Regions from separate parts of the Salinibacterium sp. SWN1162 genome, predicted to be linked through region 2. Evidence: riboswitches for the same ligand, from Rfam matches in the RefSeq annotation. Region 2 holds a riboswitch; each other region holds the start of a gene.
What was found. A riboswitch is a leader RNA that binds a small molecule or an ion and turns the genes downstream of it on or off. The one in region 2 is predicted to bind thiamine pyrophosphate.

Region 1: it holds a riboswitch for thiamine pyrophosphate, as region 2 does, so the genes downstream of both, I6E58_RS06490 (ECF transporter S component) here and I6E58_RS12295 (MFS transporter) in region 2, are expected to answer to the same signal.
Region 3: it holds a riboswitch for thiamine pyrophosphate, as region 2 does, so the genes downstream of both, thiM (hydroxyethylthiazole kinase) here and I6E58_RS12295 (MFS transporter) in region 2, are expected to answer to the same signal.

What each region holds. Positions count from the first base shown of each region.
Region 1 covers NZ_JADYWT010000001.1:1,377,310-1,381,500, forward strand. Annotated here, with positions in the region: gene I6E58_RS06475 (VanZ family protein) at 1-114, shown strand, start outside; gene I6E58_RS06480 (DUF3097 domain-containing protein) at 111-962, shown strand; gene I6E58_RS06485 (LLM class F420-dependent oxidoreductase) at 1,018-1,944, opposite strand; TPP riboswitch at 1,971-2,079, shown strand; gene I6E58_RS06490 (ECF transporter S component) at 2,113-2,745, shown strand; gene I6E58_RS06495 (ATP-binding cassette domain-containing protein) at 2,754-4,181, shown strand; gene I6E58_RS06500 (energy-coupling factor transporter transmembrane protein EcfT) at 4,178-4,191, shown strand, end outside.
Region 2 covers NZ_JADYWT010000003.1:193,374-197,564, reverse strand. Annotated here, with positions in the region: gene I6E58_RS12300 (Ppx/GppA phosphatase family protein) at 1-334, shown strand, start outside; gene I6E58_RS12295 (MFS transporter) at 373-1,722, opposite strand; TPP riboswitch at 1,713-1,822, opposite strand; gene I6E58_RS12290 (iron-containing redox enzyme family protein) at 2,011-3,207, shown strand; gene I6E58_RS12285 (CDGSH iron-sulfur domain-containing protein) at 3,204-3,410, shown strand; gene I6E58_RS12280 (PPOX class F420-dependent oxidoreductase) at 3,431-3,820, shown strand; gene I6E58_RS12275 (VWA domain-containing protein) at 4,109-4,191, shown strand, end outside.
Region 3 covers NZ_JADYWT010000001.1:2,032,720-2,036,910, forward strand. Annotated here, with positions in the region: gene I6E58_RS09580 (bifunctional hydroxymethylpyrimidine kinase/phosphomethylpyrimidine kinase) at 1-1,135, opposite strand, end outside; gene thiE (thiamine phosphate synthase) at 1,132-1,848, opposite strand; gene thiM (hydroxyethylthiazole kinase) at 1,845-2,654, opposite strand; TPP riboswitch at 2,646-2,737, opposite strand; gene I6E58_RS09595 (DHA2 family efflux MFS transporter permease subunit) at 3,004-4,191, shown strand, end outside.

The sequences.
Region 1 (4,191 bases), on a different contig from region 2:
CGCGAACACTCGGAACGGCCAGCGACGCGCACTACGCAAGCCACCACCAACCTCGCGACCTCTCGTCGCGCCTCCGCCAGCAACTCGGCGGCACCGCTTAACCTCGATCGGTGACCGACGACCGCTATTCCCACGATGTTCTTGCCGACTTCAGCATTCAGCGCGGCCCGAAGGTTCTTCCGAAGGTCCCGATCGAGAGAGACATGGTCGTCGAAGTCATTGCCGACGGCTACGTCGGTGCACTCGTGCGCTTTACCGACGGACTCATGGAATTGGAAGACCGCAGCGGCCGCTCCCGTGCCTTCCCGCTGGGAAGTGGCTATCTGATCGATGGCGTGCCGGTCGAGCTAACAAAGCCCGCGCCCAAAGTCGGTGCGACCGCTACTCGCAAGACCGCGTCGGGCTCTTTCGCCGCGCCAGAGCAGCGCGCCCGCACCGCGCTTGCGAGCCGTATTTATGTGGAGGGTCGCCACGATGCCGAACTCGTCGAAAAGGTGTGGGGCGATGACCTGCGAGCCGAGGGAGTCGTTGTTGAGTTCCTGGGGGGCATCGACGATCTCGAGAAGATTGTCGCGGACTTTGCGCCCAACTCCGAACGCAAGCTGGGCATCTTGGTTGATCACCTTGTGCCGGGCTCAAAAGAGAGTCGCATTGCCGAGGCTGTGGGCCGCGGCAAGTACGGCAAGTATGCGCTGATCGTCGGGCATCCGTTTGTGGATGTCTGGCAGGCGGTCAAGCCTCAGAGCCTCGGAATCGCCGCCTGGCCCACCGTTCCCCGCACGATTGAGTGGAAGCACGGCATCTGCGAGGCGTTCGGCTGGCCTCATGACGATCAAGCGGATATCGCGCGCGCCTGGCAGTTCATCCTGTCGAAGGTGAAGAACTTTGGCGATCTCGAACCTGAACTGTTGGGCCGCGTTGAGCACTTGATCGACTTCGTGACGGTCGACCAAGAATCGTAGCTCGCTAGCTAGCTAGCTAGCTAGCGAGCGCAACGCTTCGCAGATGTGCCGTCGCTCAGTCGAGCTGGGGGAGCACTTCGCGCGCGAGAAAGTCGAGCTGGTCGAGGTCGTGAAAGTCCATGATCTGAAAGTAGACCCGGGTAAAACCGAGGGCTTTTAGCTCGGAGATCTTGTCGACGACTTCGCTTGCGGTCCCCGCGAAGCCCCCGAGGCGCAACGCGTCCGGGGTGCTGTTGGCTGCGGTCGCGCGAGCGTCGATTTGAGCGTCAGTGGCTCCGACTGCGGTCGTTCCTGCTATCGAGAGCACGAGGGTCGATGGGTCGCGTTCGAAGTGCTCGCACGCGGCATGCACGCGGTCGATGCGTTCCTTGAGCGGTGCGATGGTGGCGAAGCCAGCGTTGTATTCGGCGGCGAACTTAGCCGTGAGCGCTGGCGTACGGCTCGGGCCGCTGCCGCCGATAATGATCGGTAGCGGGTCTTGCGTGGGCTTCGGCAGCGCGGGGGAGTTGCTCAACTGGTAGTGCTTGCCCTCATACGAGAAAGTCTTTCCGGGGTCAGTGCCCCAGATGCCCGTGATCACGTCGAGCTGTTCTTCGAGCATCCCGAACCGCTTTGCCGGAAAGGGGATGCCGTAGGCGGCGTGTTCGCGCTCGAACCACCCCGTGCCCAAACCGAGTTCAATGCGCCCGCCCGACATGTCGTCGACCTGAGCGACCTGAATCGCCAGGATTCCCGGATGCCGGAAGGTCGCCGACGAGACGAGCGTACCGAGGCGAATAGTCGAGGTCTCCCGCGCGAGACCGGCGAGCGTGGTCCAGGAGTCTGTCGGTCCAGGCATGCCGCCGTTGCGGTCATCCATCGTCAAATAGTGGTCAGAGCGAAAGTAGCCCGTGAAGCCGAGCTGCTCTGCCGCTTGCGCGAGCAGAAGCTGGTCGGTGTAGCTGGCGCCGTTCTGAGGCTCTGTGAAGATGCGGAAGTCCATGCCCCGAGCCTATTGATGATTAGACTGGGTGGCGAACACGGGAGTCCGGTGAGCCGGGCTGAGAGGGAGCTTCTCCAAGCTTCGACCGTCGAACCTGATCTGGATCATGCCAGCGCAGGGAGCAGACACTCTTGAAACCCGTGCCATTCACTAGTGAAAGGCACGAAAGTGACCACAACAGCACCATCTTCACCCTCGTCCACCACCTCGACGCTGGGATCGCGCTTTCAGTGGCGCGTCATCGACATCGTCGTGGCCAGCGTCATCGGCGTCGCGAGCGGCTTGATTTTCGTCGTCTGGAACGTGGCGTCAACGCCGGCACTGGCACCGTTTTCGGCGCTGCTCCCGGGACTCCAAGCGATCGGCGGAGGCTTCTGGCTGTTCGCCGGTGTTCTCACCGCGCTCGTTATTCGTAAGCCGGGCGCCGCAATCTATGGTGAAGTCGTCGCAGCCTCGGTCTCGGCCCTCATCGGCAATCAGTGGGGCATCCTCACCCTCGTCAGCGGTATTACCCAAGGAGTGGGCGCCGAGATCGTGTTCGCTGCGTTCCTCTACGCAAACTGGCGGGTCAGCGGCGCCATTCTGGCCGGCGCCGGAGCAGGACTCGCCATGGTCATCACCGACTTGCTGCTCTGGTACCCGGGCTCAGCACTGCCCTTCATTGTCATTTACGCGATCGCTGGCGTCGTCGGCGGAATGCTCATCGCCGGATTACTCTCGTGGCTCGCCACGCGTGGTCTTGCTGCCACCGGCGCGCTCAACCGTTTCGGTGCCGGTCGCGAGATTGCGAAGCGGGTCTGACCCCCACAGTGCCTGCTGGCGTCACCGTCGAAGGATGGGGGTGGCGCCACTCCAGCAGGCTCGCGTGGGCGGTGCGCGGGCTCGACCTGCGCATTGAACCGGGCGAACGTGTACTTCTCCTCGGCGAATCCGGGGCAGGAAAATCGACCTTTCTCCATGCCCTTGCCGGGATAGTCGGTGACGACGAAGGTGAGTCAGAAGGCTCACTTCTTGTCGATGGCGAGCATCCGGCATCCGTTCGTGGCCGCACGGGGCTCGTGATTCAAGACCCAGATAGTCAAGTGATTCTGGAACGCGTTGGTGACGACGTTGCTTTCGGTTGCGAAAACCTCGGGGTGCCGCGCGACGAAATTTGGCAGCGAGTGCGCCATAGTCTCGATCAGGTCGGCCTCGACGTCGCTCTCGATCGCTCGACGGGCGCGCTCTCGGGCGGGCAAAAGCAGCGTCTAGCGCTCGCCGGAGTACTCGCGATGCAGCCGGGGCTCATCGTTCTCGACGAGCCAACCGCCAATCTCGACCCCGTTGGTGTTACCGAGGTTCGGGATGCAGTCATCCGGGTCGCCGAAGCGACCGGCGCCACGATCGTCGTGGTCGAGCATCGCGTGTCGGTGTGGAGCGAAGTTGTCGATCGCGTCGTTGTGCTCGCAGCCGGCGGGGGAGTCATCGCCGACGGGCGACCTTCGGAGGTGCTCTCGCGCCAAGGGCAGCAGCTTGCTGCTCGCGGGGTCTGGATTCCGGAGTTCCCGCCGCCGCGCCCCCAGCGCACCGCTCGCGGTGAGCAGCACACCGTTCTTACGGCGCAAAGCTTGGCATTCGGGCGCGCGAAGAAAGCACTCGGAATACCCTTCGACCGCGAGATCCTGAGCAGCCACGCGCTCGCCATTACCGGTGCCAACGGCGCCGGAAAGTCCACGCTCGCACTCACCCTTGGCGGGCTACTAGCACCGGTAGACGGTGCCGTGGTCGCGAGCCCCGCACTCGCAAACGGGGCGGGCCCGCATCCGATCAGATGGAAGTCGCGTCAACTGCTCACTCGAATCGGTACCGTTTTTCAAGACCCGGAGCACCAGTTTTTGACGAGCACGGTGCGCGCAGAGCTCGAAGTGGGTCCGCGGGCGCTGAAGCTTTCGACAGCGGAAATGAATGCTCGGGTCGATGAGCTACTCACGCGGCTCCGTCTCGAGCAGCTGGCCGAAGCCAACCCGTTCACGCTCTCGGGGGGCGAGAAACGTCGCCTCAGTGTCGCTACCGCCCTGGCTACGCGCCCGCATGTTCTGGTACTCGACGAACCCACGTTCGGCCAAGATTCGCGTACGTGGAGCGAACTGCTCGCACTGCTGGCTCGGCTCGTGGATGACGGCAGCAGTGTGATCGCGGTCAGTCACGATCTCGAGTTTGTCGACGCGCTCGCAGACTCTACGGTGGTGCTCGAATGATCCCCATCGC
Region 2 (4,191 bases):
CATCGGTGTCGCCGGCACCGTCACGACAATCACCGCGCATGCCCTCGGCCTCACCAGCTACGACCCCGTCGCGATCAGCGGCAGCCGGCTGCCCCTCGCAGTGGTTCTCCGATCTTGCGAAGCGCTCACCCTCATGCCCCGCGCCGAACGCGAAGCGCTGCCCTATATGCACCCCGGTCGCGTCGACGTGATCGCCTCGGGTGCCGTCATCTGGGCTACCGTACTGCAGCGAGTGGCGGATGCCGCGGCTGCAGCAGGCCACCCGCTCGAGTGGGTTACGACCAGCGAGCACGACATCCTCGACGGCGTCGCTCTCTCGCTCGCGACTGATTAGCTGAGGGGTTGCCAGCGAGACGGAGCCGGCTCCACTAATTAAGCGAGCGGCACTGACTCGCTAGCATCCAGATCAACCCGCGCCGTCTCGGGCCCGAGGAACGCCCCCACCGCTATAAGCACTCCGCCAAGCGTGAGTAGCGCAGCCACGGCGCCCTGCTGCCCGAGCACACTCTGCAGCGCGGGCAAGTAATAGGGATACAGCGCCGGGATCACAATCGACAGGCTGTACCCCACGCCGTACCCGCTCGCCCGCACCGCGGTGGGGAACCGCTCGACGAGGTACGCGCCGACTGGCCCGTACGCCGACACCGTTACGACTTGCAGCACCACGATTCCCAGCACGAGTTGCCCAAGAGTGGGGGCCGCAAACACTGCAAGAAAGGCGAGCGGCCCGCCCACAGCGGTCAGCACCCCGAATCCCATAAAGAAACGCCGCCGCCCGGTGAACGTCGAAAGATGCCCGCACGCTGCCATAGTGAGAGCGGATGCCGCGGTGCCGATCATCATCGCGAATGACAGTGCTCGGCCATCCAGAGCACCGCTCGCACCCAACGCCCCCGCGCCGGAACCAAGCTGCCCGGCCAGCACCGGAATCGCCATGTTCGTGAGCAACCAGAGCCCGCTCATCATGATGAACACTTGCCAGAGCGCACGACGGTGGCGACCCACCAGAATCTCTTTCAGCGGGTTCGCGCGTTGCACCGGTCGTTGCCACTGCGGCGATTCCTCGACGCGCGCACGGTAGTAGAACAGCATCGTGAACGCGAGTAGTGAGCCCAGAACGAAGAGTGTTCGCCACCCCCACTGGTTATAGGCGGCGGCATCGAGCACGCTCTGCAGCACAAACACCATGCCCGCGATCGAAGCGTTGGCCCAGGGCGACATCCACATGATGAGCCCGCTCACGAGTCCCCGTCGTTCGGGCCGCGACCATTCCATAGCGAGCGGGATCGCGGAGGTGTATTCGCCGCCGAGGAAGATGCCGCCGACAAACCGCAGCAGCAGAATTGCGGCCAGAGTTCCACCGCCCAGCACGGTGTGATCGGGAACGAGCGCGATCAGCAGCGTCGTGAGGGCAACACCGAGCAGGGCAACTTTGGTGGTCGCGGTTCGCCCAATGCGGTCAGAGATCGACCCGAAGATCGCGGCACCGATGGGCCGCCCCAGAAGCGTCGCGACGAAGATCAGCCCCGCGTTGCCGACGAGGTTGTCCGAGCCAAAGAGCTGGGCGGATGCCGGAGCCAGCGCGATGACCGGCAAGAAGATGTCGAACTGGTCGACATAGTTGCCGAAGATGCCGCCGCGCACCGCACGTCGAGTGCCGAGTGGTGGCTCGGTTGCGACAGCGATGTTCGACGCACCAGCGTGCGAGTGAGATGAAGCCATAGACCGTTCTTCCTTCGCCGGCATTACCCGGTAGGTTCAACGGTCGAAGCTGCGTCAGCTTCCTCTCAGCCCGTGCCAGCGGGCTCCCGTGGGGACACGCAACAACTTAGCATCTGCCACTAGGCCGCCCAGTTGAACGTTCTCAGTGAGCTTACTGAGAAATATTTGGGAGCCCGGCAATTGCGTTGACGACCGTGTGCGCTGTTGGCAATATTGGTTCACTCACGAAGCTGATCAGGCAATTTGGGCGCCTGATCCGAAGACTTCGGATGAACTGGAGAGGTCATAATGCACCCCACGGAGAACTCTCCCGCGCGCGATGCTGTTCCCCACAATGGAGCAGCTCACGACGCAAACAGCGCCACGCGACTGTGCGAGAACTGGCATGACGAAGAAATCGAACCGCGCGGGCCTATCAGTTCGCTGCTGATCCCTGCGTTCGCCAGCGCGTCGGCACCACACACCATTGAGGGGCTCGCCGACGAAGTTGCTGCAGCCATCGCGAGCGGGCGCGACCTTATTCGCGACGACGACGTGCAACTCGCTCTCTACCTTCTCTACGGTCTGTATTACGGCAGGGTCGTCGACAACGGCGATCAGTGGGAGTGGCACGTCGATACCATTGCGGCCCGGCTAGATCTCGAGCGGGCTTTCGAAGCCCAGCTTCGCGCTCTGGTTCCCGCTTCCGAACTTCCTAACGCCGCCGCCGAAGACGTGGCTCAAGCGCTTTTCGCTCTCACGGCGCCTGATCCGGATGCTGGGCCAAGCCTCTCGCGCCACGTCGCGAAAAACCTCACTCAGGAACAAGCTGTCGAGTTCATGGTGCAGCGCTCCATCTACACACTGAAGGAGGCTGACCCACACTCGTGGGCGATCCCGAGGCTGACAGGGCGCGCGAAGGCGGCGCTCGTCGAGATCCAAGCTGACGAATACGGCAATGGTCGACGAGAACGGATGCACTCAGAGCTGTTCGCGCGCTCGATGCGTGGCATTGGTCTCGACTCGCGCTATGGAACGTACGTGAACTTCGTCCCGGCCATCACGCTCGCCTCCTTCAACATGATTTCGCTGTTCGGTATGAACCGTCGTCTCCGCGGCGCCATCGCCGGGCACCTGGCCGCGTTCGAAATGACGTCGTCGATCCCCAACGGACTTTACGCTCGCGGCTTCCGCCGTCTTGGTTTCGATGAGAACGTCACCGAATACTTCGACGAGCACGTTGAAGCGGATGCCGTGCATGAGCAAATTGCCGCCCGCGACCTCGCGGGTGGGCTTGCCGAAAGCGAACCTGCGCTGCTTAGCGAGATCTTCTTCGGAGCGCGTGCGTGCCTGCTCGTTGATGATTGGGTGGGGGAGCACATCCTCGAATCGTGGGAGGCCGAGAAATCGTCCCTGCGTAAGCCGTTCCCCTTCGAGGCGGTGCTGGCCGGCCGCGACGAAGGCGAGGAGAGTTCGGCGGGCGCTGAGGTGGGGGCAGGCCGATGACGGCTTCAGGCAAGACAGACGACGTCGAAATCACGGCGTGCACGAACGGTCCGCTTCTAGTGCGTGGGGAGATCGACCTTCGCTCGGCCGATGGCGAACCTATCGAGCAGGTCCGCAATACGGTCGCCCTCTGTCGGTGTGGCGTATCGGCGATCAAACCGTTCTGCGATGGCACCCACAAGCTCATCAATTTCAAGGCTTAGCGCCGCGGGATAATGGAGTCATGACCGCCGCTAACTTTTCCACGCTCGCCGCCGAGACTTACGTTTTGGTCACCACGTTCCGCAAGTCGGGGGAGCCGGTGTCGACTCCGGTCTGGGCGGTGGGCGTCGGCGATCGATTGCTGGTGACGACGGCGCCCTCGTCGGGCAAAGTAAAACGCATCCGCCACACCTCGCGAGTGGAGATCACTCCGTGCGACATGCGCGGCAATGTTTCTGAGGGTGCAATTGCGGTGCAAGCGACGGCCGCCATTCGCGATGACGAAGCGACGTTGGATGCCATGGATGCCGCTCTGAAGAAAAAGTACGGTGCCAAGTACGCGGCCATTCGTCTCGCACAAAAAGTTCGTGGCACTGCAGGGCAATCCGTGGCGGTCGAAATCCGTCTCTAGGATCGCTGATACCGGCGCACTGCGCTGGCGGGAGGTTGCGCGCACGGGAACAAGCGGCGCCTTAGGCGCTCGCGAATGGCGGAAAACTTCGTAACTCTTTCTTGCTCATTCGTCTGATTTCGAGCGTGTTTTTGTGGGTTGCCTCAGTTTTTCGCCGCAAAAGTGAGAAATTCCTGTGCACACCCGTTTCATTGACGCGAAATTGTGTCAGTATTGTGTAAGCCCCCGAAAGGGGGTCAACTCTTGGTTCCCCCGAAGCTGAGAGCACCCGTGATCGATGGAGTTCCCGTGACCCGACCTCGCCACCGTTCCAGAACGCTCAAATCCTGGTTTATACGTGCAAGCACCCCTGTCCTCGCTACCCTGCTCAC
Region 3 (4,191 bases), on a different contig from region 2:
CCGCAGCGGTGGGTGCCAGCCGGGCGGCTTCGGCGATCGCCCGCGCATAATCCCGCAGGTAGAGCGCATCCTGAGCCAGGTACCAGACGAAGTCGCCCCGCTCGAGGGAACCATCGCCCAGCGCCCGCACAAAGTCACCGTTGTCGATCTGAGCGCGGATGTCCGCAATCTCGGCCCACCAGTGCTCCCGCACCTCTGCCGCCGTTGGCGCCGTCTCTACGCCCCCGCGAGCCCACAGCCCCGCAAAGTGGCTGATGGGCCCATGCCCGTCGCCTACCTGCAGAGCTGCACCGGCACGGATGCTCTCGCTCAACCACCGCTTCGACTCCCCCACCGCGGCAGGCCAATCGCCGGTCGCCGCAATGCGCGTCGCCAGCGCACTTGACAGCGAACAGCCCGTTCCGTGCGTGTTCGTGGTCTCTAGACGGATGCCGACAAACTCTGTCACGACCGGCGCGTTCCCGAAACGAGCATCCACGAGCGCATCCGGAGCCTCAGCCCCACTCAAGTGGCCGCCCTTGGCGAGCACGCGCACCCCGTAGGAGGCAGAGACTCGCGCCGCCTGCGCCAGCACCTCGTCCCACGTCTCGGCGGCAGGCTCTCCCGCAATAATCGCGAGCTCAGGGATGTTCGGTGTCACCAGATCGCTGACCCGCACCAGTTCACGCAGCGCCAGCTCGGCTTCCGTATTCAGCAGGCGATCTCCACTGGTCGCAACCATCACCGGGTCAAGCACAACGAGCGGTGGCTTGACTCGCGCCAGCCATTCCTGCACGACAGCAACGACCTCCGGAGTGCCAAGCATCCCAATCTTCACTGCATCGATCGCTATGTCGTCGCTGACGGCATCCAACTGTTTCTTCAAAAACGAGGCCGGCGGCACATGCACGCCACTCACGCCCTGCGTGTTCTGGGCCGTCAGCGCCGTGATCGCCGCCATGCCGTAGCCGCCATTGGCCGCAATCGACTTGAGGTCAGCCTGGATGCCAGCCCCACCCGAGGGGTCGCTGCCGGCAATGCTCAGTACCCGCGGTACCCGCACCCCGTTCGTACCCGCGGCCGCAACCGCACTCGCACCCGTCCCAACGCCTGAACTCACACTCACGTTCTCTCCCTTACCCGCAACTTCACTCACGCCGTCTCCCCCGCTCGAACTCCAGCCCACGCTGCGGCGAGCGCCCGTGCCGCTTCTCGCGGGTCGGCAGCACCACAGATAGCGGACACCACCGCAGCACCATCGGCACCAGCGGCGCGCAACAACGGAACATCCGCCAGACCAATCCCGCCAATAGCAACAGTCGGCAGTTTGCTGACTGCGACGAGTTCGGCCATGCGGGCGTGCCCCAGAGCATCCGGAGCATCCTTCTTGGTCGTCGTGGGGTTCAGTGCGCCAATACCGACGTAGTCGACCCCGGCGGAGCGCACCCCGGCTGCGAACAACTGGTCCTCGGTAGAGGCGCTCAACCCGACAATGGCATCCGGCCCGACAAGTGCTCGAACGGATGACACGGGCAAGTCGTTTTGCCCCACATGCACTCCGGCCACTTTGGCACCCATTTCGCGGGCCGCCAGGTACACGTCGACGCGGTCATTGACGAGCACGGGCACCTTGCGCGCCACTGCGGTCGACACCCGCAAGACGATGTCGAGAAATTCGTGGGCGGGAGTGTCCTTCTCGCGAATTTGAACGACAGTGACTCCCCCGGCGACGGCCTCATAGACAAGATCAACCAGGTCATGGCCGGCCGCGCGGGCCTGGGTCGAATCCGTCACGAGATAGGTCGAGAGGTTGAAGCTCTCGCGAAAACCGTTGCCTACCGCTCTCTCGTTCTCTCGCACGCCGCTCACGCGATCACCGCCCGTTCTGCAATGTCGTCTACTGACACTTCGCTCAGTGCGTCCAGCAGAGCCACAGCGAAGCTTCCCGGCAGCGCCGAACGTTCCGCCGCGAGATCAGCCGCTACCGTGTACACGCTCGTCGCCGCTACTGCCGCGGTCAACGCATCCGGAGTCACCGCAGCAAACGCCGCCATGATCGCTCCCAGCGCACAGCCACCACCCGTGACCTTTGTCAGCACCGGATGCCCGTTTGTGAGTCTCACGACACTCACGCCATCGGTCACGAGGTCAGTCGCTCCCGATACTGCGACGGCGCCGCCCGTCACGCGAGCGAGCATCTGAGCAGCAGTGAGTGCGGAATCCACACTGCTCGTGCTGTCGACACCACGGCCACCAGCGCCTAGTTCGGCAAGCGCCAGAATCTCTGAAGCATTGCCCCGCACAATCGACGGCCCGAGATCACGCAGGCGATACGCCAAAGGAGTCCGCACGGGCAGAGCACCAATAGCCACGGGGTCGAGCACCCATGGCGTTCCCGCAGCGTTGGCGGCCGGTGCTGCCTCCAGCGCCGCAGCGCGCTGCTCTTCACGGCAGGTGCCGAGATTGATGAGCACTCCGGATGCCACCCCCGCGAACATGCCCGCTTCCTCCGGAATATCCACCATGGCCGGAGCCGCACCCACGGCCAGCAGAGCGTTAGCGGTGAAGCCCACCACCACGCTATTGGTGATGCACTGCACGAGCGGCGACGTCGATCTCACCGCCTCGAGCGCGTCTTGAGTGGCGGTCAAAAAGTTTGGTGGCGTACGCGACATGCACGACATCCCTTCGCTAGTTCTAACTAGATCAGGTTCGACGGGTGTGTTCTCAGCCCCGCAGGGCACCCCGTGTCACAAGTTGTGCCTCCAACATAGCGCTTCCCGCAGCTGCTCGGGCAGAGGTATTGCGCCCGACCGTCGTGGACCACTTCTCGCTCGACAGGGCCTGCTCATGCCCCACTTCTGCCCCACCGCGAGCCGGTTTGCCGCCGACTCCACGCAATCGGGATTATTTTGCTGTCGGATGTCGTTGCACTGAGCGAGAATAAAGAAGACGACTGATTTGTGCGCCCTGTCGACCGCGGCTGCTGCTTCGTCCTACCGCTTGAGACACGACAGGATTTTCATGACCAGCACCACGCCGATCACCGGCAGCATTCCCCTCGCCCCACCCGGTGCGAGCTCCTTGTCCAGCTCTGCGGCGGGCGCCGTCGACAACAGCGGTCGCAACCGTCTCGTCATCGCGCTCATGCTCGCGGCAACCTTCGTGGTGTTCCTCAACGAGACGTCGCTCGTCGTTGCCATCCCCCGCATCATGGAAGACCTCAAGATCGAGCCCAGCACCGCTCAGTGGTTGTCAACGTCGTTCATGCTTACGATGGCGGTAGTGATTCCGATTACCGGATTCCTTATCCAACGCTTCACGACCCGCAGCATCTTCATCGCTGCCATGACGCTCTTCACCGCGGGCACGCTTCTGGGCGCGATCGCCCCCACCTTCGCGATCCTCATCGTCGGTCGCGTCGTTCAAGCCTCGGGTACCGCCATCATGCTGCCGCTTCTCATGACCACCGTCATGACTCTCGTCCCCCCGGCTACCCGCGGTAAGACGATGGGCAACGTCTCGATCGTCATGTCGATGGCTCCCGCCGTCGGCCCGACCGTCGCCGGTCTTGTCCTGGCTGTCTTTGACTGGCGCTGGGTTTTCATCGTCATGATCCCCATCTCGGTCACCGCGCTCATCCTCGGCATCACCAAGGTGCGCAACGTTACGGATCCTCGCAAGGTGTCGATCGATGTACTCTCGGTCATCCTTTCTGCGATTGCCTTTGCGGGACTCATTTACGGCCTCTCGAGCCTCGGCGAATCAGCGAGCGGTGAGGTGCTCGTCGCCCCCGCCATCCCCATCGTTGCTGGCGCCATCAGCCTTGCGCTGTTCATCATGCGCCAGCTGAAGCTGCAGAAAACCGATAGCGCGCTTCTCGACCTGCGCACCTTCGCCGCCTCCGGCTTCGCCGTCTCCATCGGCCTCATGATGGTCATGATGGCGGCGCTCTTTGGCACCATCATCCTGCTCCCCATGTTTACGCAGGACGTTCTCGGTCTCGAGCCCATCCAGAGTGGACTGCTCGTACTTCCCGGCAGCCTCATGATGGGTCTTCTCGGACCGGTCGTCGGTCGCCTCTACGACAAGGTTGGCCCGCGCCCGCTCATGATCCCCGGTGCCATCGTCGTGAGCGCCGCCCTCTGGAGCTTCACGATGCTGTCGGAGAACAGCTCACCGTTCATGGTCGTCGCCATTCACGTTCCCATG